3 regions of the Bradyrhizobium sp. G127 genome follow, and region 2 is predicted to be linked to each of the others. Evidence: predicted binding sites of a transcription regulator. Region 2 holds the regulator's gene; each other region holds the start of a gene.
What was found. Region 2 encodes LexA, which represses DNA repair genes until DNA is damaged. Its sites were predicted from a motif close to TGTTCNNNNTGTGTTCNG; they were not measured.
Positions count from the first base shown of each region.

Region 1: a site for LexA is predicted at 4,246-4,263, ahead of recA (recombinase RecA). Genes of this name have one in related genera too.
Region 3: a site for LexA is predicted at 2,075-2,092, ahead of LVY71_RS09210 (ImuA family protein). Genes of this name have one in related genera too.

Region 1 covers NZ_JAKFGN010000002.1:860,373-866,929, reverse strand. Annotated here, with positions in the region: gene LVY71_RS16235 (PilZ domain-containing protein) at 273-602, shown strand; gene LVY71_RS16230 (PilZ domain-containing protein) at 643-891, shown strand; gene LVY71_RS16225 (hypothetical protein) at 1,097-1,405, shown strand; gene LVY71_RS16220 (hypothetical protein) at 1,529-1,681, opposite strand; gene LVY71_RS16215 (hypothetical protein) at 1,831-1,974, opposite strand; gene LVY71_RS16210 (DUF2798 domain-containing protein) at 2,136-2,345, shown strand; gene LVY71_RS16205 (DUF3147 family protein) at 2,401-2,754, shown strand; gene LVY71_RS16200 (hypothetical protein) at 3,127-3,873, shown strand; gene LVY71_RS16195 (hypothetical protein) at 3,949-4,164, opposite strand; gene recA (recombinase RecA) at 4,372-5,460, shown strand; gene gcvP (aminomethyl-transferring glycine dehydrogenase) at 5,880-6,557, opposite strand, start outside.
Region 2 covers NZ_JAKFGN010000002.1:309,569-316,125, reverse strand. Annotated here, with positions in the region: gene LVY71_RS13430 (ComEC/Rec2 family competence protein) at 1-1,456, shown strand, start outside; gene lexA (transcriptional repressor LexA) at 1,471-2,178, opposite strand; gene LVY71_RS13420 (molybdopterin molybdotransferase MoeA) at 2,371-3,579, opposite strand; gene moaC (cyclic pyranopterin monophosphate synthase MoaC) at 3,590-4,027, opposite strand; gene trpC (indole-3-glycerol phosphate synthase TrpC) at 4,100-4,921, opposite strand; gene trpD (anthranilate phosphoribosyltransferase) at 4,935-5,948, opposite strand; gene LVY71_RS13400 (peptidylprolyl isomerase) at 5,989-6,557, opposite strand, start outside.
Region 3 covers NZ_JAKFGN010000001.1:1,952,747-1,959,303, reverse strand. Annotated here, with positions in the region: gene LVY71_RS09215 (Y-family DNA polymerase) at 1-1,326, opposite strand, end outside; gene LVY71_RS09210 (ImuA family protein) at 1,217-2,017, opposite strand; partial or broken gene LVY71_RS09205 (UdgX family uracil-DNA binding protein) at 2,178-2,855, shown strand; gene LVY71_RS09200 (YciE/YciF ferroxidase family protein) at 3,002-3,517, opposite strand; gene LVY71_RS09195 (M20 aminoacylase family protein) at 3,670-4,845, opposite strand; gene LVY71_RS09190 (GMC family oxidoreductase) at 5,008-6,557, shown strand, end outside.

The DNA of each region.
Region 1 (6,557 bases), 550 kb from region 2:
AAACATCAAAATCGGATGTGGGATTTGGGTTAAATGCCGCGCGGTTTTTTTACGCGCTGTTAACGATGCTGCGTTGTTCGCGTGGCGTATTGGTGCCGTAGGGTGCCGAAGCGGCCGCAACTTAAGGAAACTTAAGCGGTCACCGCTAGAGTTTGATGATTATTTTATTGTTTCTGCGTCGCGTTTGCGGACTGCGGGACATTTCAACAGATTTTACAAACCGCAGTTTCGAGCATTTTTTCGCAAGCCGACCCACCTCATGAGAGGGTGCAATGGGCAAGGAGCTTCGCAAGAACCCGCGCGTCGGTTTCGAACGCGGTGTTGATGTTCAGATCATGGGTATCGACGGCACATGGCGCCGTTCATGCCGGATGATGGATGTTTCCGAAGGCGGCGCAATGCTTGCGGTCGTGGGCTCGGTGGGCGAGCTGGACCTCAAGGAATTTTTCCTGCTGCTGTCTTCGACTGGTCTCGCCTACCGCCGATGCAAGATGGTGCGCGTCAACGGCGACCGGATCGGCGTGATTTTTCTGAAGCCCGAATGCAAGAAGAAAACGGCATCTCCGTCAGCGAGACGGGAGCGGACGGAAGCCTTGGTCTGACGGCATATCGGGAATGACACTGTGAGAGGTTTGGGGGCTCATGCGTCAGGAACGCCGCTTCATCCGTGTCCGGCCGTCGGGAAATCTCTCGCGGACCGGCAAGATCATCGTCGATTCGAAGTCTCCGGTGATCGAGTGCGGCATCGTGGATTATTCGGCCGGCGGCGCATGTCTGCAGGTCGCGCCCGGCACGTTGCTGCCCAAGCGGTTCGAGCTTCTCTATTCGGGCACGAAAAAGAAATGCCGCGTGGTATGGACCAACGGTATCCGCCTCGGCGTCGCCTTCTAGCGACGGACTCGCTTGCCGTTGATCCGCGCCTGTGGACGCGCTGAGCCGCGCCCGGCGGGATCGGTTGCCGGGCAAGGGGCAGGCCGTTCACATCTGCCTGAAACGCAGTCCTGACGCCCGCCCGGAGCCATTGCCCCGTCTTGGCCATCGTTATGCGCTGGGGTAGACTTTGTTCGCTGGCGCCCTGCCGGCGGACGGCTCAAGAATGAACAGCCTCAATACGATGATCTATCCGGGGAGAGTTTCGATGCGTGTGTTTCGGGTGGCGATGCTGGTCGGGGCGATGACGGTTCCGGTCTCGCTTCCGGCGTTTGCCCAGATGATGCCCGGCTTCAAGCTGAACGAAGGCAAGCAGCTCACCGAGGAAGAGATCGCGCGCAACAAGGCCAACGAGGACGCAGCCAGGGCCGCGCGCGCCAAGATCCCGGATGCCAAGGGGAATTCCGATCCCTGGGCCACGATGCGCACCGAGCCGGCCCCCAAGACGCCGAAAGCCAAGACCAGCGCGAAGTGATTTCGGTGGAGGTAGGCGTGAACCGTCGCCCCATGCAGAGCACGGCACTCGTGCAATAAAAGCCACATCAATCGATGCATCTATGCCCGATCTGCGAATGCGTCGAAGTCGGGATGCTTCGAACTAGCCGTCGGCTTTTTTGGGGGGCGAGACGAAATCCTTGGCCTCTTCGTCGGCCAGTAATTTCCGAATCACTTTGCACTTCGCTTCGTCTGTCGTTTCTTCCAGCATCTTTCGATAATGATGCAAATTCTGGTTGTGAATGAAGCGTTCCATTGGATCACCCGCTCACCGAAGACAGAGGAATTACTTTGTACGTCCGAAAGCTTTCTCGTTCAACCGACGAGATTCGGAAAGCAGGGGATGTCACAGGGCGGTCATGAATGACGGTAAGTTTTGAAGAAAAGGCCGCCAACTGAGGCGCCTTACTCTTTTTCTTTTGGCTTCGGATCTTTCGCCATTTCATCGCGGATCAATCCGAGCAGCGACCTGCGCTTGCCTTCATCGGTCGTCTCCGCAAGCACCTTCCGGAAAAGCTTGAGGTTCTCATTGTGGATGAAGTTGTCCATCGCGGCCTCCTTTGAGGACCAGAGTGCGATGGGAGGACGCTGCGCCTGACCGGAAACAGAGTCCAGACATCAAATGAGGCCGGCTGCGGGAAGGGCCCGCGGCAAAAAAGCCGGCCGCTGAATGGCACGGTGCTTGCCTAGCAAAGCAGGAGGTCAGCACCATGCCGCACATTCCACGTCGATTCAGTCATTTCGTATTTGGCGTGCTTCAGTCAGGACTGACCTGCCTGATTGCGGCAGGAATCGCCAGTTATCCATCGATCACGCACTGGCTCATGTCCTGGCTGATTTCCTGGGGAGCGATGCTCCCGGTGGTCGTGCTGGCGGCTCCCGCCATAAGATCGCTTTCGCTCAGCCTGACGCGGGAATGAGCAGGTGGTGAAATCGCCGGGCGCGAATTAAGCGGCCTTGCTGCTATAAGCGGGTATGTTGTACTTCATCATTAAATGCGCGCTGTCGGGCGTCATCATTGCAGTGGTGTCGGAAGTCGCAAAGCGCAGTCCGGCCTTCGGCGCGCTGATTGTCTCGCTGCCGTTGGTGTCCCTGTTGGGCATCCTCTGGCTCTGGCGGGACACGGGTGATGCCGAGCGGATAGCCGGTCACGCGGAATCCACGTTCTGGTTCGTGCTGCCGTCGCTTCCGATGTTTCTGGTTCTGCCCGCGATGCTTCGTTCCGGGATCGGCTTCTGGCCGAGCTTGGCGGCTTGCTGTGCTTTAACGGTGGTTCTGTACTTCATCACCGCTTGGGCGTTGGCGAAGTTTGGCGGTATCAGCCTCTGAGTGAAGACGACCTTACTTATTTTTGTCGTGCAGAAGGCCTTTCAGGAGGCCTTGAATCTGTGGCGATTTCATTGGGTCTGGCCGGTCGCAGTCGACGCACTGATAGGTGCGCGGGCCTTTCCCGCCCGATGGCAACATCAACTTCACAGGCTTCCCGCACTTCGAACAAATGCGCTGGTTGATAGGCATCGTGATCGCCCTGCCGAGGACATGCCATCCTAGTTCCAGCGCCGCCCGAGAATCGAGTCCAATTTTCGGATGAGGAGGGCTGCGGCCAAAAAAGCCCGCGCCGGGGGAAGCGGGAGGCAAAGCCCGACGCGGGATGGAAGCGTAAATGGCCTATAAAGAGATGTTCTTCGTCAAGTATTTGGATTGAACAGTAAAAATCGTCTGTCGCTTATGGCGACATACCACGCTGGCAGCGCCGATCAGGCTGTTGCCAATGCAAAATCCCTCGAACTTGTCTGGCCAGATTTGGTCTGCCATTCTTACCCCATAAGCGGGGGCGACATGGAAGATGTGACGCGAGAAATCGAAGCGATTGGAAAACGGTACTGGATCAGATGGTACGACGCCGAGGTCACGGACGTTCAGGGCTACAACGCCGGATCCACCAATGTGCGCGTGACCAATAATTTCAATCATTATCACAATTTTGGAAACGACCAGACTGTGTCAGTCCAGTCGAACAGCGACGCGCTAAACCGGGTATTTTTCCGTAACGGGCGCGAGAGCAATTTCTTTGACGTGAACGTGCAAAGCTTTGCTGCCGCCCCAGGACATCACCTTCGTGTGACTTACATAGGGCCAATTAAGAACTCGCAGCATAGCCTTGGATACTTGTCATTCGCGCGGAATGTTACAAATGGTTCCGTGATTGGGTTCGACTTCTGGCACGCGTTCGTGCCTTCGACTCGAGTTGCCAAGTACCTATTCATCGCAGCTTTAGTCATTTTCTGCGTCAGTGTTATTCTGGAAGCCGCTTCAGGGGGCGGCGGCGGCGGTTTGTTATTGACGGGTATAATTGCGGCCGCGGCGCTGACCTTCCTGATAGTGCAAGAATCCAAGCGTTCGTCGGCCATCAAGAAGATATGGGCGTTGGCTTCAGAAAACGCTTAAAGCGGGCTCAAGCGCCAACCCGTTCCGACGGGATTTATCTTATTGCGAGAAAAGAGGCCGCCAACTGAGGCGGCCTTACTCCCATATAGCGCGACCGCTGCCGAAACCGGGATGCCGAGCCTCAAACTCGGCCATAAATGAAAGGCGGGCCTGGTTCATCGTTGCCCGGGCCTCATTCGAATAACCGTACTCTTCGGCCAGAGACCAAAGGTCGTACATCGCGAGCATGAAGTCTTGATAGCGCTCGGCTGGATCAATCAGTGTCCCGTACTTGTCTCGCTCACCCGCCATGTTGGTCTCCGCAAATTAGGCCACTGTTAATTTTAAATTAGGCCACTGCGCTCGGAAACAGGCCAGTACCACCTCAGCAAAAAGAACATATTGCGAACAGGGAACAAATGGGGTACATTGGCTTCATCGGAACTCACCGATTCCGGTCCGCCGACCTTGGGAAGCCGTTTGTCCGGCTGGCGAATCCCTTACATAAGGAGCACCACTATGGCCCCCGCTGCCCTGCGTATCGTTGAAGGATCCTCCATGGACAAGACCAAGGCCCTGTCGGCCGCGCTCTCCCAGATCGAGCGCCAGTTCGGCAAGGGTTCCGTGATGAAGCTCGGCAAGAACGACCGCTCCATGGATGTCGAGACGATTTCGTCGGGCTCGCTCGGGCTGGACATTGCACTCGGTGTCGGCGGCCTGCCGAAGGGCCGCGTGGTCGAGATTTACGGGCCGGAATCCTCCGGCAAGACCACGCTGGCGCTGCATACGGTGGCCGAGGCCCAGAAGAAGGGCGGCATCTGCGCCTTCATCGACGCCGAACATGCGCTCGATCCGGTCTATGCCCGCAAGCTCGGCGTCAATGTGGACGAACTTCTGATCTCGCAGCCCGACCACGGCGAGCAGGCGCTGGAAATCGCCGACACGCTGGTGCGCTCCGGCGCGGTGGACGTTTTGGTGGTGGACTCGGTGGCGGCGCTGGTGCCGCGCGCCGAACTCGAAGGCGAGATGGGCGACAGCCTTCCCGGCCTGCAGGCGCGGCTGATGAGCCAGGCGCTGCGCAAGCTGACTGCCTCGATCAACAAGTCCCACACCATGGTGATCTTCATCAACCAGATCCGCATGAAGATCGGCGTGATGTACGGCTCGCCCGAAACCACCACCGGCGGCAACGCGCTGAAATTCTACGCCTCGGTGCGCCTCGACATCCGCCGCATCGGCCAGATCAAGGAGCGCGACGAAGTCGTCGGCAACCAGACCCGGGTCAAGGTGGTGAAGAACAAGCTGGCTCCGCCGTTCAAGCAGGTCGAATTCGACATCATGTACGGCGAGGGCGTCTCCAAGATGGGCGAGATCCTCGATCTCGGCGTCAAGGCCGGCATCGTCGAGAAGTCCGGCGCGTGGTTCTCCTACGACAGCCAGCGCCTCGGCCAGGGCCGCGAGAATTCAAAGGCCTTCCTCAAGGCCAATCCCGAGATGACGGCCAAGATCGAGGCCTCGATCCGGCAGAATTCGGGCCTGATCGCCGAGCAGATTCTGGCAGGTTCGCCGGAGCGCGATGCCGACGGCGAGGAGCCGCTGGACGACTAAGAAGCGTTTTCAAGCGAAGCGCCCTCGGGCTCGACCCGAGGGTGAGTACCGCTTCGCGCTGGGAAAACGCGTCAGGATAAAATTTTTCCGAGGCCTGAGTTTCACAGGGCTCAGGCTGCGGCGCGATCCCGAAAGACGGGAATCCTTTCGGATCAGATCGCGCTTCGGAAGCAAACGGGCGTTGTGGATGTTGAGTTGCCGACATCCCCAGCGCCCGATTTGTTTTTCAGTCGTCCAATCGACGAATCGTCATCCTGAAGTGCGAGCCGTCCTTACGGCGAGCTTCGAAGGATGACGATGAATCGTGAAACGCCTTTTGCCGTCCTTCGAGGCCGTCGCGGAGTTTATCATCGGGCCGCGCTTTGCGCGGACCCGTTGGCTCCGGCCCCTCAGGATGACGGTCCTGTTATTGGTTCAGATTACTCCGCCGCCTGCGCGTAATCCGAAACCGGCGGGCACGAGCAGACGAGGTTGCGGTCGCCGTAGACGTTGTCGACGCGGCCGACCGGGCACCAGTACTTGTCGTTGCGGGAGGTCCCGGCAGGGAAGCAGCCTTCCGCGCGCGTGTAACTCCGCTCCCACTTGTCCTCGGCGATGTCGTGCACGGTGTGCGGCGCGTGGCGCAGCGGCGAGGCCTCAATTTTGAAACGGCCCGCCTCGACGTCGGCGATCTCGCGCCTGATCGCGATCATGGCGTCGCAGAACCGGTCCAGTTCCGCCTTCGATTCGGATTCTGTCGGCTCGATCATCAGCGTGCCCGGCACCGGGAAGCTCATGGTCGGGGCGTGGAAGCCGTAGTCGATCAGGCGTTTGGCGATGTCATCAACGGTCACACCGGACGTCGTTTTCAGCCCGCGCGGATCGACGATGCACTCGTGCGCGACGCGGCCGTTGTGGTTCTTGTAAAGCACCGGGAAGTGCGGATCGAGGCGTTTCGCAATGTAGTTCGCGTTCAGGATCGCCACCTCGGTGGCGCGGGTCAGGCCTTCGCCGCCCATCATCAGGATGTAGATGTAGGAAATCACGAGAATCGATGCCGAGCCGTAGGGAGCGGCCGACACCGCACCGACAGGTGCCTTGCCGCCATCCGCCGCCGG
Region 2 (6,557 bases):
GCTTTTGACCGGCCGCCGCGACGCGATTTCCGCGCCGGTCAACGACGCCATGTTCATCTCTGGATTGGGCCATGTGCTGTCGATCTCCGGCTATCACATGGCCGTGGTGGCGGGCGTGGTGTTCTTCGCGGTGCGGGCGTTGCTCGCGCTGTTTCCCGCGCTGACCGTGACGTTCCCGATCAAGAAGTGGTCGGCGGCAGCGGCCTTCCTCGCAGCCGCATTCTATCTGCTGCTGTCAGGGGCGGAGGTTGCGACCCAGCGCTCGTTTTTCATGACGGCGGTGGTGCTGATCGCGGTGATGGTGGATCGCCGTGCCATCACGTTCCGCACCCTCGCGGTGGCGGCGATGATCGTTCTTATCATCGCGCCGGAGGCGCTGGTGCATCCGAGTTTCCAGATGTCGTTCGCCGCCACGCTCGGGCTTGTGGCGCTGGTGCAACTCGGCATGCCGAACCTGTTCGCGTCGCCGGACAATTCTCAGGTGGCGCGCGCGGCATTGTGGGGCGGGCGGGAAATTACCATGCTGGCGCTGGCGTCGCTGGTCGCTGGCCTTGCGACCATGCCTTACGCGGCGTTTCATTTTCATCGCGTGACGCCTTACGGCGTGGTGGCCAATCTCGCCGCGATGCCGGTGGTGTCGGTGCTGGTGATGCCCGCAGGTTTGCTGGGGCTGCTGGCCATGCCGTTCGGCTTCGATGGCGTGTTCTGGCGGCTGATGGATCTCGGCATCGGCTGGATGGTTGCGGTGTCGCAATGGGTCGCGGCGTTGCCGGGCGCGATCGGGCGGCTGGCGGCATTCGGCGCCGGTCCGCTGGCGGCGATGAGCATGGGCATCATTGTCTTGGGCCTGTTGCGTACGCCGCTGCGCTGGGCCGGAGCAGGGCTCGTTGCGCTGGCAGCGCTGTGGGCGCTCACCACGCCGCAGCCGGACATTCTGGTGGCGGGCGACGGACAAACCGTCGGCGTGCGCGCCAAGGACGGCAGGCTGCGGCTGATGCGCACGGCGAAAGATACGTTTCTGTCGCGGGAATGGCTTGCGGCCGATGCCGATGCACGCAACGCCGCCGATCCGTCGCTGACGGAAGGCGTGTCATGCGACGGTTCAGGTTGCGTGGTGCAGGCCGCTGACGGCGCGATCATTGCGTTGACGCTGAAACCGGAGGCTTTCTCGGACGATTGCACACGCGCCGCTATGATCGTGACGTTGCGGCAGCCGCCAACCGATTGCGCCGCTCTGGTGTTGGATCAGGAAATGCTGAAGCGACGAGGACCGCTCGCCCTGCGCAAGATGGCTGAGGGCTACGCAATCACGGCGATCCGGCCCCGCGGCGTCGATCGTCCGTGGTCACCAGCCATTGCAGAGGACGACGCGGCTGTGCCTGTCGCTCGGCCCGGCCGTCCCGCGCAGTCGGTCGATGCGACGCCTGCGGAAAGCGACCTGCAGCCGGACGATTGATCCAGCGATCCGTCTCAGTACTTGCGGACGAGTCCGACCAGCTTGCCCTGAATCCGTACGCGGTTGGGCGGCAGGATGCGGACTTCATAGGCCGAGTTAGCGGGCTCGAGCGCGATGGATGCGCCGCGCCGCCGGAAGCGCTTCAGGGTGGCTTCTTCCTCATCGATCAGCGCCACCACGATGTCGCCGGTGTCAGCGCTCTCGTTGCGTTGAATCAGCACGGTGTCGCCGTCGAGGATGCCGGCCTCCATCATCGAGTCGCCGCGCACTTCGAGCGCGTAATGCTCGCCGGAGCCGAGCATGTCGGGCGGCACGCTGATGTTGTGGCTGCGGGTTTGCAGCGCCTCGATCGGTGTACCCGCCGCGATCCGCCCCATCATCGGCACCGAGACCGGAAAGCTCGCATCCTCGTCAGGACCGGCAGACGGATTGGAGCGGACCTTGCCGAGATTGCCTTCGATGACGCTCGGGGTGAAGCCGCGGCGTGCACCGCCGGGATTGACGCCCAGTTCAGGGAGCTTGATGACTTCGATGGCGCGGGCGCGGTTGGCCAGCCTGCGGATGAAGCCGCGCTCCTCGAGCGCAGTAATCAGCCGGTGAATACCGGACTTGGAGCGCAGATCCAGCGCATCCTTCATCTCGTCGAACGAGGGCGGAACGCCAGCTTCCTTCAGCCGCTCGTTGATGAAGCGAAGAAGCTCGTACTGTTTGCGTGTCAGCATCTGAAAAGGTCCCTGGTCCCGCGACTCTTGAAGTTTCGAGCTGCCGGTATCGCGCCTCTCTGGGCCCATTTTGAAGGGTGATCAGGAGTTGCGAGTCAGTCGAAACAAAGCATGAACGAACACTATCTGTTCCATATGTGTTCCGCAACCCCTTAATTTCAGGTCAACGGCGCGCGACGGAATGCAGATGGTTCAGCGCGGCAGCCGCAGGATCGTGCAGGGGGAGCCGGCTGGGGCGGCGGGCGCGAAAGGGGGCCGGACAATCAGCACGTTGGCCGCCGCCAGATTGGCCACCAGGGAGCTGTCCTGCGCGCCCACCGAGGATGCCACCGGCAGGCCGTCCGGGCCGGGTGCGGCTCGCGCGCGCAGATAATCCTGACGTTTGTCGTTGGCCGGCAGGTCGTGTCCGAGCACGGCACGCTCGGCCACGTGATCGATCTGCGTGCGTCCCGACAGCGCGCGGATCAGCGGCACCAGAAACACGAAGGCGCAGATGTAGGACGACACCGGATTGCCGGGCAGGCCGAGCACCCGCATCGACTTCAGCCGTCCGTGCATCATCGGCTTGCCGGGGCGCAGCGCGATCTTCCAGAATGCGATGTCGACGCCTTCGGCCCTCAGCGCCTCCTGAACATAATCGTGATCGCCCACCGACGCGCCGCCGGTGGTGACGAGCACATCGACGCCGAGATCGCGCGCGCGTCGGATGCTGCTGGACGTCGCCTCAAGCGTGTCGCGCGCGACGCCGAGATCGATCGGCTCCGCGCCCTCGCTGCGGACCAGCGCGGTCAGCGCGAAGACATTGCTGGAAATGATCTGGCCGGGGCCGGGCGTTGCGCCCGGCGCCACCAGTTCGTCGCCGGTGGCCAGGATCGCTACACGCGGGCGGCGGTGCACCGGGAGCCGCGGATGGTTCATTCCGGCCGCCAGCGCGACGGAGCGGTCGGACAGCAGGGTGCCGCGTGGCAGAAGCATGTCGCCCTCGCGGAAGTCGATGCCCGCCGCGCGGACATTCCTGCCTGCCGCGATGGCTGCGTTGACGATCACGAAGTCGCCGTCGCGGGTGGCGTCTTCCTGAATGACAACGGTATCCGCACCGTCGGGCATGACACCGCCGGTGAAGATGCGCGCCGCCTGTCCGGCGTGAACCGTCTCGTTGAAAGGCCGGCCCGCAGCGACTTCGCCGATCACCTTCAATCGTGCGCCGGGCACCGCATCTGCTGCGTGCACCGCATAACCGTCCATCGCCGACATGGCGGCGGGCGGCTGCGTGCGGAGCGCGGCGATGTCGCGCGACAGTGTGCGGTGGAAGGCGTCGGTGAGCGCGGCCGTCTCTTCGGGCAGTGCCTTGACGTCCTTGAGAATGGCGGCATAGGCCTCGGCGACCGGCATCAGCGCCATGGTGAAATCCTCAGTAGTCCGCCAGATAGTGACCGGACTTTCCGCCCTTCTTCTCGACCAGACGGACGCCTTCGATGTGAATGCCGCGCTCGACGGCTTTCACCATGTCGTAGATGGTGAGACATGCCACCGACACCGCGGTCAGCGCCTCCATCTCGACGCCGGTCGGCCCCTTGACCTTCACGGTTGCGCGGACGCGGCAGCCGGGCAGCTTGGTGTCCGGCGTGATGTCGAGCGTGACTTTCGACAGTGCCAGCGGATGACACAGCGGAATGAGGTCGGAGGTGCGCTTGGCCGCCATGATGCCGGCGACACGCGCAGTGCCGAGCACGTCGCCCTTGGCGGCATTGCCCTTGACGATGAGATCGAGAGTCTTGCGGGTCATGACGACATGGCCCTCGGCTACTGCCACCCGCTCGGTATCCGGCTTGGCGGAAACGTCCACCATGCGCGCCTCGCCCTTGGCGTCGATATGGGTGAGGGCGGCACCAGTCTTCTTTGATTTTTCCTTGGCCACGGCTCAGCGCGTCCCGGTGGCGCGTTGCGCATCGTTGCGTGCCAGCAGCGTGCGGGTCGCTGCGGTTACGTCGGCCTGCCGCATCAGACTTTCGCCGACAAGGAAAGTAGCCATGCCGACCTTGGCGAGCCGCGCCAGATCCTCCGGCGCGAAGATACCGCTTTCGCCGACGCTGATGCGATCCTTCGGGATCAGCGGCGCGAGGTCTTCGCTGGTGGCGAGCGTGGTCTCGAAGGTGCGCAGGTTGCGGTTGTTCACGCCAAGCAGCGGCGAGCGCAGCTTGAGCGCGCGGTCGAGTTCTTCGCGGTTATGAACTTCGAGCAGCACGTCCATGCCGCGCGCGAAAGCGTCCTCCTCGATGTCCTTGGCCGCAGCATCGTCGAGCGCGGCCATGATGATGAGAATGCAATCCGCGCCGTGCGCGCGGGCTTCCGCCACCTGATAGGTGTCGTACATGAAATCCTTGCGCAGCACCGGCAACGAAACGGCGGCGCGTGCGGCGACCATGAAATCCAGCGAGCCCTGAAACGAGGGCGTATCGGTCAGCACCGAGAGACAGGCCGCGCCGCCGGCCTCATAGGCTTTCGCCAGCGCCGGCGGATCGAAGTCGGCGCGAATGAGCCCCTTGGACGGCGAGGCCTTCTTGATCTCGGCGATCAGTGCATAGTCGCCACTGGCATGTTTCGCGCGGATAGCCTTGACGAACCCGCGCGGGGCGGGCGCGGCCTTGGCGCGCGCCTCCATCTCGCCGAACGAACACGCGCGCTTGGCTATGGCGATTTCCTCGCGCTTGTAGGCTTCGATCTTGGTGAGGATGTCCGACAAGGGCAGTTCTTCCTCAAGCATTGGAGACGGCGACGAGGCGCGTCAGCCGGTCGGTCGCAGCGCCAGTGTCCAGCGCCTTGGTGCCGAGCGCAACGCCTTCCTTGAGGTCTTTCGCTTGCCCTGCAACCACGAGCGCCGCGGCGGCGTTGATCAGCGCGACATTGCGATAGGCGCCGGGCTTGCCGTCCAGTACATCGCGCAGAGCGCTGGCATTGGCCTCGGCGTCGCCGCCCTTGAGTTCCTCACTGGTGGCGCGCGGCAGCCCGGCATCCTCGGGTGTGACTTCGAAGGTGCGGATGTTGCCCTTCTCTAGCGCCGCGACGTAGGTCGGGCCGGTGAGGGTGATCTCGTCGAGACCGTCGGAGCCGTGCACGACCCAGATCGACTCCGCGCCGAGGTTCTTCAGCACCTGCGCCAGCGGCTCGACCCAGTGCTTGGAGAACACACCGACCATCTGCCGTTTGACCCCGGCTGGATTGGACAGCGGTCCGAGCAGGTTGAAGATAGTGCGGGTGGCGAGTTCGACGCGGGTGGGGCCGACATTCTTCATCGCCGGATGATGCGTCGGTGCGAACATGAAGCCGATGCCGACCTCGGCAATGCAGCGGCCGACGTCGTCCGGCGTGATGTTGATGTTGACGCCGAGCGCCGCCAGCGCGTCGGCCGCGCCGGATTTCGATGATAGCGCGCGGTTGCCGTGCTTGGCGACCGGCACGCCGGTGCCTGCGAGAATGAACGACGCGCAGGTCGAGACGTTGACCGAGCCGGAGCCGTCGCCGCCAGTGCCGACGATGTCGACCGCGTCGGGCGGGGCTTTTACGGTGAGCATCTTGGCGCGCATCGCGGAGACCGCGCCGGTGATTTCATCGACGGTCTCGCCGCGCACGCGCAGCGCCATTAGCAGGCCGCCCATTTGCGACGGCGTCGCTTCTCCGGACATCATGCGGTCGAACGCCGCCGCCGCTTCCTCGCGCGTCAGCGCCGCGCCGGTCGCGACTTTTCCGATGGTAACTTTCAGATCGTCCATGATTTCGCTTTAGGTAGGATGACTTCCGATTTTGAGAGCGTCATTGAGTCGAGGCTGCGCCGGTCGCCACCGCAAACGCGTTCTGGTTGATCGTGACGCCGATCTCGGTCTCAAGCTTGGTCACATAGGCGGCGAGCTGCTCCTCGGCTTCCGCCTGGCGAAGATTGTCCTTCAGCTTCTTGACGTCCTCGGAGGCGAGATCGACCGCCGGCACGACGACGTCGGTCACCTTGAACACCAGCCAGTCGCTTCCGCCGGCACCTTCAGCCTGACCGTTGCCGTCCTTCGGCGTGCGGAACGCTGCCGCCACCAGCTGCTCGGGCACGCCCTTGGGGTCCGCGTCGCGCTTGAACAGCGCCGCCGTTTCAACCTTTACGCCGGCCGCCGCAGCTTCGGCGTCGAACTTGGCGCCCTTGTTCAGCTTCTCGACGATCTCCGCGGACTTGGCGCGGAGCCGCGTCGCGACCTGTTCGTCCCGCCAGCGGACTTCGACCTGCGCCTTTACTTCGTCGAGCGGGCGTTCGCGCGACGGTGTGATGCCGAGCACGTCGAACCAGACTTCGCCGCCATTGAACTGCGCCGGCTCGTTCTCGACGCCGATATTGCTGG
Region 3 (6,557 bases), on a different contig from region 2:
CACATCAATCACTTCCGGCCGCTCGAACATCCGCAGCGGTCGCAACGGCGGCTCGCCTTCGGCGCGTTCGGGCCATTCTGCAACGGATGCGGAGGCAAGATATTGCTGCGCCGGTGCGGCGATCTCGGCGCGTTCCGGAATGTGCGTGTCCTGCGGCAGATGCACCACGACGCGCCGGCTGCCGAGACGCGCGGCGAGACGGTCGACCAGCGCGGCGACATCGTCATTGTCCTGCGAGCGGGTGTCGAAATCGCGCTGCTCCTGCACCACGATTTCGACGCGGCTGGCGGACAGGCGGATGAGATCGAAGCCGAAGCCCGGATCGAGCGGATCGGCCAGCGCATCGAGCCGTTCGCGGAACAGCCGGTCGATTACATTGGTTTTGGTAACGGGCTGCCCGGCATCCACCATGATCGTGCGCACCGCGCCGTCGGTACGAAAGAAACTCGCTTCCAGCCGCCGCGCGCCCTTGCCCTGTTTCTCCATCGCCGTGACCAGCATCCGCGCGAGGCCAGACAGAATTGACGCGATCACAGTATCGGTCGCCACCGGCTCGGCGAAACGCTTCTCCACCATGAAATCCGGCAACGGCTTCCGCGGGCTTATCGGCGCGTCGGCCTGCCCCAATGCCTGCTGCAACAGGCCGGTGAACGCAGCACCGAACCGCGCGGTGATTTCATGCGGCGCGCGCGAAGCGACATCGCCGATGGTCTTGAGTCCCGCGCGGCGCAGGCCCCGCGTGATCGCGTCATCCGCACCGAGCGCGAACACCGGCAATGAACCGACGGCGCGTTCCTCTCCTCCGTCCGGCACGATGCAGCTTTGCACGGCCCGCGTCATAGTGCGCGCGCAGGCCGGTGTACTGGCGATCGCCGCGTTGACGATAAAGCCTTGCCGGTGAAGCGCCGCGCAGACCATGCGCAACATCGCAGCTTCGCCACCGAACAGATGCGCGCAGCCGCTGATGTCGAGCAGCAGGCCATGCGGCGGGTCGAGCGCCACCAGCGGCGTGAAGCGGTCGCACCAGTCGGCGATGTCGGCAAGCAGTTTGGCGTCCGCCGCCTCGTCGGCGTCGAACACCTGCACGTCGGGACAGACCGCGCGCGCATTGGCCAGCGGCAGTCCAGCCTCAAGGCCGTTTTTCGCCGCCACATCGTTCAGCGCGGTGATCTGCAGCGCGTTGTTCAGCTTGCCGACAACGACGCATGGACGCGTGTCATCCGGCGCGCCGTCGTGGCCCGAAAACCGGCGTTTCAAGCGGTCGGTCGGCAGGCGCGGCAGCCACAGGCTGAGGATACGCCGGGTTCTTATGGAAGGTGCCTTCACGGAAGAGGCCATCATCACATTTCCACTCCATGATCCATCGTCCGGTCTGGCCGTGACGGTTGCGAACAAGCTGTGCGTCCAGCATCGGTGCGCCCCATGTCTCGATGGTTGGCGATGAAGGTGCGGCGCGTACCACCCACCGCGTCTCCGCGGTGCTGGCGGACGGCATCGCCGCCGTCCGCAGCACCAGACACGCGACGCTGGAAGCGCGCGCGGCGAGTGTCAGCCTGCGGCTCGCGACCAGATCCAGCGCACGCACCTCGCCCCACACATCCAGCACCACCGCCCCGAGGGCATCGCAGGCCAGCGCATCGGCGGCGGCGCGGAGCGCGGTCTCGGCGTCCGGCGCGCGCACCGTCACCACGAGGCGCGGATCAAGGCCCAGTTCATTGAGGCCCTCCATCGACAACGCGCCGGATTCAATTTCCCCAAAATCCTGCCGCACCCACACCAAAGGCCGCCGCCCGACCAGACGATGCGCAAGGCCGGCGATGAAACCCGTGGCCGCAGCCGCGTGGCGGCCGCCTTCGGTGAACACTTCATGCAGCGCGCCGCGCACCAGCCCGCCCTGCAACGTCGCGTCCGCATCCGCATGGCCCAGCGCCACGCGCGCAAGCCCATCCGCCCCGCCTTCGAGGCGGCCGATGGTCCCCCGCAGGGACGCAAGCATGCTTATGCGCGCGCTCAACATGCACCGCTCCTGACATTCCGGTTCGCCACCCCACTTGAAACGGGTGACGCACTTATTTGTTCATGATATGTTCTAATATAAAGCTAAGGTGCGGTGGAGAGTCAACCGGCCTTTTATGGCCGCCTTTTCCCCAGCCAAAACAAGGAGGTGCGGGAACATCCCTCACCGTCGGTTATTGATGCCGAGACCAAGGAGACAAGTCATGGCCTATGCCGCTCCTTTATTCTCCAGCAGCCTCGCCGAATTGCGCGCCGAGGCCGCCGGTTGCCGCGCCTGCCATCTGTGGAAGGACGCGACCCAGACGGTGTTCGGCGAAGGCCCGAGCCATGCGCCGATCATGCTGGTGGGCGAGCAGCCCGGCGACAAGGAAGACCTCGCCGGCAAACCGTTCGTCGGCCCAGCCGGTCAGGTGCTCAACCGCGCGCTGGAGGAAGCCGGCATCGACCGCGACAAGGTGTACGTCACCAACGCGGTGAAGCATTTCAAATTCGTGCCGCGCGGCAAAATCCGCCTGCACCAGAAGCCGAACACGCCGGAGATCAGGGCGTGCCGTCCGTGGTATGAGCGCGAGCTTGCCACCGTCAAACCCGCACTGGTCGTCGTGATGGGCGCGACGGCGGCGCAAAGCGTATTCGGCAAGATCACCCCGATCGGCAAGAACCGCGGCCATCTGATTGATCTTGATGAGGCCGGGAACAAAACGAAAGCGCTGGTGACGGTACATCCGTCCTACCTGCTTCGTCTGCCGGATGAAGACGCCAAAGCGCGCGAATATGCCAACTTCGTGAAAGATTTGAAGATCGCCGCGGCGTTCCTGCACAAGCAAAAGGCCGCGTGACTAACTTCCGTCGTCATTGCGAGCGAGGCGAAGCAATCCAGTCTTTGAATTAAAAGAACTGGATTGCTTCGTCGCAAGTGCTCTCGTAATGACGGTTGATGTGTCCGGTTTTCCCCTCTCCCTGCAAGCGCAGAGTAAGGGAGAAATCATGCCGCCATCGCCTCCGAATTCACCTCGCCGAGAGCCAGCGTCGTCAGGGCCTCATCGGTGTTGTACTCCTGCTGCAGCGTTTCATCGAGCAGCCGCACCGCCTCTGTCATGCCGAGCTTGCTGGCCCATGCCTTCAAGGTTCCGTAGCGGGAGATTTCGTAATGCTCGACGGCCTGCGCCGCGGCAAGAAGCCCGGCGTCGAGGGCCTCGGTGCCCTTGTACTCATCCATAATCTCCTTGCCTTCGTCCAGAATACCCATGATCGCGTCACAGGTCTTCGCCTTCGCGGGCTTGTCGATCAGCTGGAACACCTGCTCCAGCCGGTCCACCTGACCTTCGGTTTCGCCATGGTGCTTTTCGAACGCGGCGATCAGGTCCGGCGACTGGGCGGCCTTTGCCATTTTCGGCAACGCCTTCAAAATCTGCTTCTCGGCGAAGTAGATGTCCTTGAGCGTGTCATGAAACAGATCGTTGAGATCCTTGTCATTCGGCGCAGCCCGCTTGGCCGCCATTCGCCTGGGTGCCGATTTCTTCGCTGATTTCCTGGCCGACTTCTTCACTGATTTCTTCGCTGCCATGTCCCACTCCACGATGTTGACGGGAACGTTCCCGCCTCTCAACGCGATGTGATGACCGTAGTTCCGGATCGAATGATTTATCGGCGTCAGCCCGCGAGCTGGGTCTCCACCAGCTTGATCCAGTAGGACGAGCCGTAGACGATGGCGTCGTCGTTAAAATTGTAGGCGGGGTGGTGCAGCCCGGCGCTGTCGCCGTTGCCGATGAAGATGAAGGCCCCTGGCCGCGCTTCCAACATATAGGCGAAATCTTCCGCGCCCATCACAGGCGGGATCTCGGAACTGACGTTGCCCTCTCCCGCGATGTCGGCGGCGATCCGGGCTGCGATGCCGGTTTCGGCGGCGTGGTTGACCAGCACCGGATAGCTGCGCTCGTAGTCGAGGGTGATCTTCGCACCAGACAATTGTGCAACACCGTTCACCACCTCCTGCACCCGCTGCTCGATCAGATCGCGCACTTCCGGCGTCAGGGTCCGTGCCGTACCGAAAAGCTCCGCTGTCTGTGGAATGACGTTGCGGGCGTTGCCGGCATGGAACTCGCAGATCGAAATCACCGCGGCATCCAGCGGATCGACGCTGCGCGACACAATCGACTGTAAGGCCGTAATGAGCTGCGCGCCTGCAAGCACCGAGTCGATGCTCTTGTGCGGCCGGGCGGCGTGGCCTCCCATGCCTTCGATATGAATATTGATGTGATCGGTTGCCGCCATCGTCGGCCCCACGCGCGTCGCGAAGGTGCCGATCGGCATGCCCGGCGAATTGTGCATGCCGTAGACCTGATCGATCCTGAAACGGTCCATCAGGCCGTCCTTGATCATCGCCGCCGCGCCCGCGCCGCCCTCTTCCGCCGGCTGAAAGATCACCACGGCGTCGCCGGCGAAATTCCGGGTCTCGGCGAGATAGCGCGCCGCGCCCAGCAGCATCGCGGTGTGGCCGTCATGGCCGCAGGCGTGCATCTTGCCCGGCACTGTGGAGCGATAGGCCAAGCCGGTCTCTTCCTCAATCGGCAGCGCGTCCATGTCGGCGCGCAGGCCGATCGCCTTGAGATCGCCGCCGTTGCCGCGCTTGCGGCCTTTGATGACGCCGACAACGCCGGTGCGCCCGAGGCCGGTGGCGACTTCATCACAACCGAATGCCCGCAGATGGTCGGCGACGAAAGCCGCGGTGCGATGCACATCGTACATCAGTTCGGGATTGGCATGCAGGTCGCGGCGCCAGCCCATAATCTCGGGTTGCAGATCGGCGACGCGGTTGATGATCGGCACGGCAAAACCTCGCGGAAATATATGACCGCGCGAAGCTAGCATGGCGCAGCGCCAGACCCAATATCCGCGCAAATGCCGGTTGCACAGGATCGGACTGTACAGCCGCCCCCGGCCGGGGTCATAAAGCGGAGCAATCGCCTAACAAAGAAACACGGGATCGAAATGCCGAAGCGCCTTGAGGGAGATTTCGACTACATCGTCGTCGGAGCCGGCACCGCCGGGTGCATCGTCGCCAACCGTCTCTCCGCCGATCCAGGCAAGCGTGTGCTAATCCTCGAGGCTGGCGGCAAGGACAACTGGATCTGGTTTCACATCCCGGTCGGCTATCTGTTCGCCATCGGCAATCCGCGCTCGGACTGGATGTTCAAGACCGAGCCGGAAGCGGGCCTCAACGGCCGCGCGCTGGCCTATCCGCGCGGCAAAGTGATCGGCGGCTCGTCCGCGATCAACGCCATGATCTCGATGCGCGGCCAGGCGGCCGACTACGACCACTGGCGGCAGTTGGGACTGACCGGCTGGGGCTGGGATGACGTGCTACCCGCGTTCAGGAAACTCGAAGATCACTTCCTCGGCGAAAGCGAGCATCACGGTACTGGTGGCGGCTGGCGCATCGAGGCGCCGCGGCTGTCGTGGAAGGTGCTGGATGCGGTGGCCGAGGCCGCGCAGGAAATGGGAATCCGCAGGACACCCGATTTCAACACCGGCGACAACGAAGGCATCGGCTATTTCCACGTCAACCAGAAACGCGGGCGGCGATGGTCCTCGGCGCGCGGCTTTCTCAAGCCCGCGCTGTCGCGGCCCAATCTGCGGCTGGAGACCGACGTGCTGGTGGACAAGGTGATCGTCGAGAACGGCCGCGCCGCCGGCGTGCGCTTCTCACAAGGCGGCGAGACCATTGAAGCGCGTGCGCGCGGCGAAGTGATTCTCTGCTCCGGCTCGATTGGCTCGACGCAGGTGCTGCATCGCTCCGGTATCGGCCCACGCGAATGGCTATCGCCCCTCGGCATCGAGACAGTGCTCGACCGCCAGGGAGTCGGCCGCAATTTGCAGGATCATCTCCAGCAGCGCGCGATCTATAAAGTTGAAGGCGTCCGCACACTGAACGAGACTTACTACAACCTGTTCCGGCGCGGCTGGATGGGCGTCGACTATCTGCTGCGGCGGCGCGGCCCGCTGACCATGGCGCCGTCGCAGCTCGGCATCTTTACTCGCTCAGACGCCCGGCAGGATCGCGCCAATATCCAGTTTCACGTCCAGCCGCTGTCGCTGGACAAATTCGGCGAGCCGCTGCATCGCTTTCCGGCCATCACCATCGCCGCCTGCAACCTGCGCCCGACCTCGCGCGGCACCATCCGGATCAAATCCGATGCACCGGATCAGGCGCCCGCGATTGCGCCGGATTATCTGTCCACGCCCGAAGACCGGCAGGTCGCTGCCGACGCCATCCGCGTCACGCGCAAGCTGATGAAACAGCACGCGCTGAGCAACTATCATCCGCAGGAATATCTCCCCGGTCCGTCGGTCGGCGACGACGACGCATCGCTGGCGAAGGCCGCCGGCGACATCGGCACCACAATCTTCCATCCGGTCGGCACTGCGAAGATGGGAGGCGCGAGCGATCCCCTCGCCGTGGTCGATGAACGCCTGCGCCTTTATGGCCTCAAAGGGCTGCGCGTGGTCGATGCGTCGGTGATGCCGACGATCACATCCGG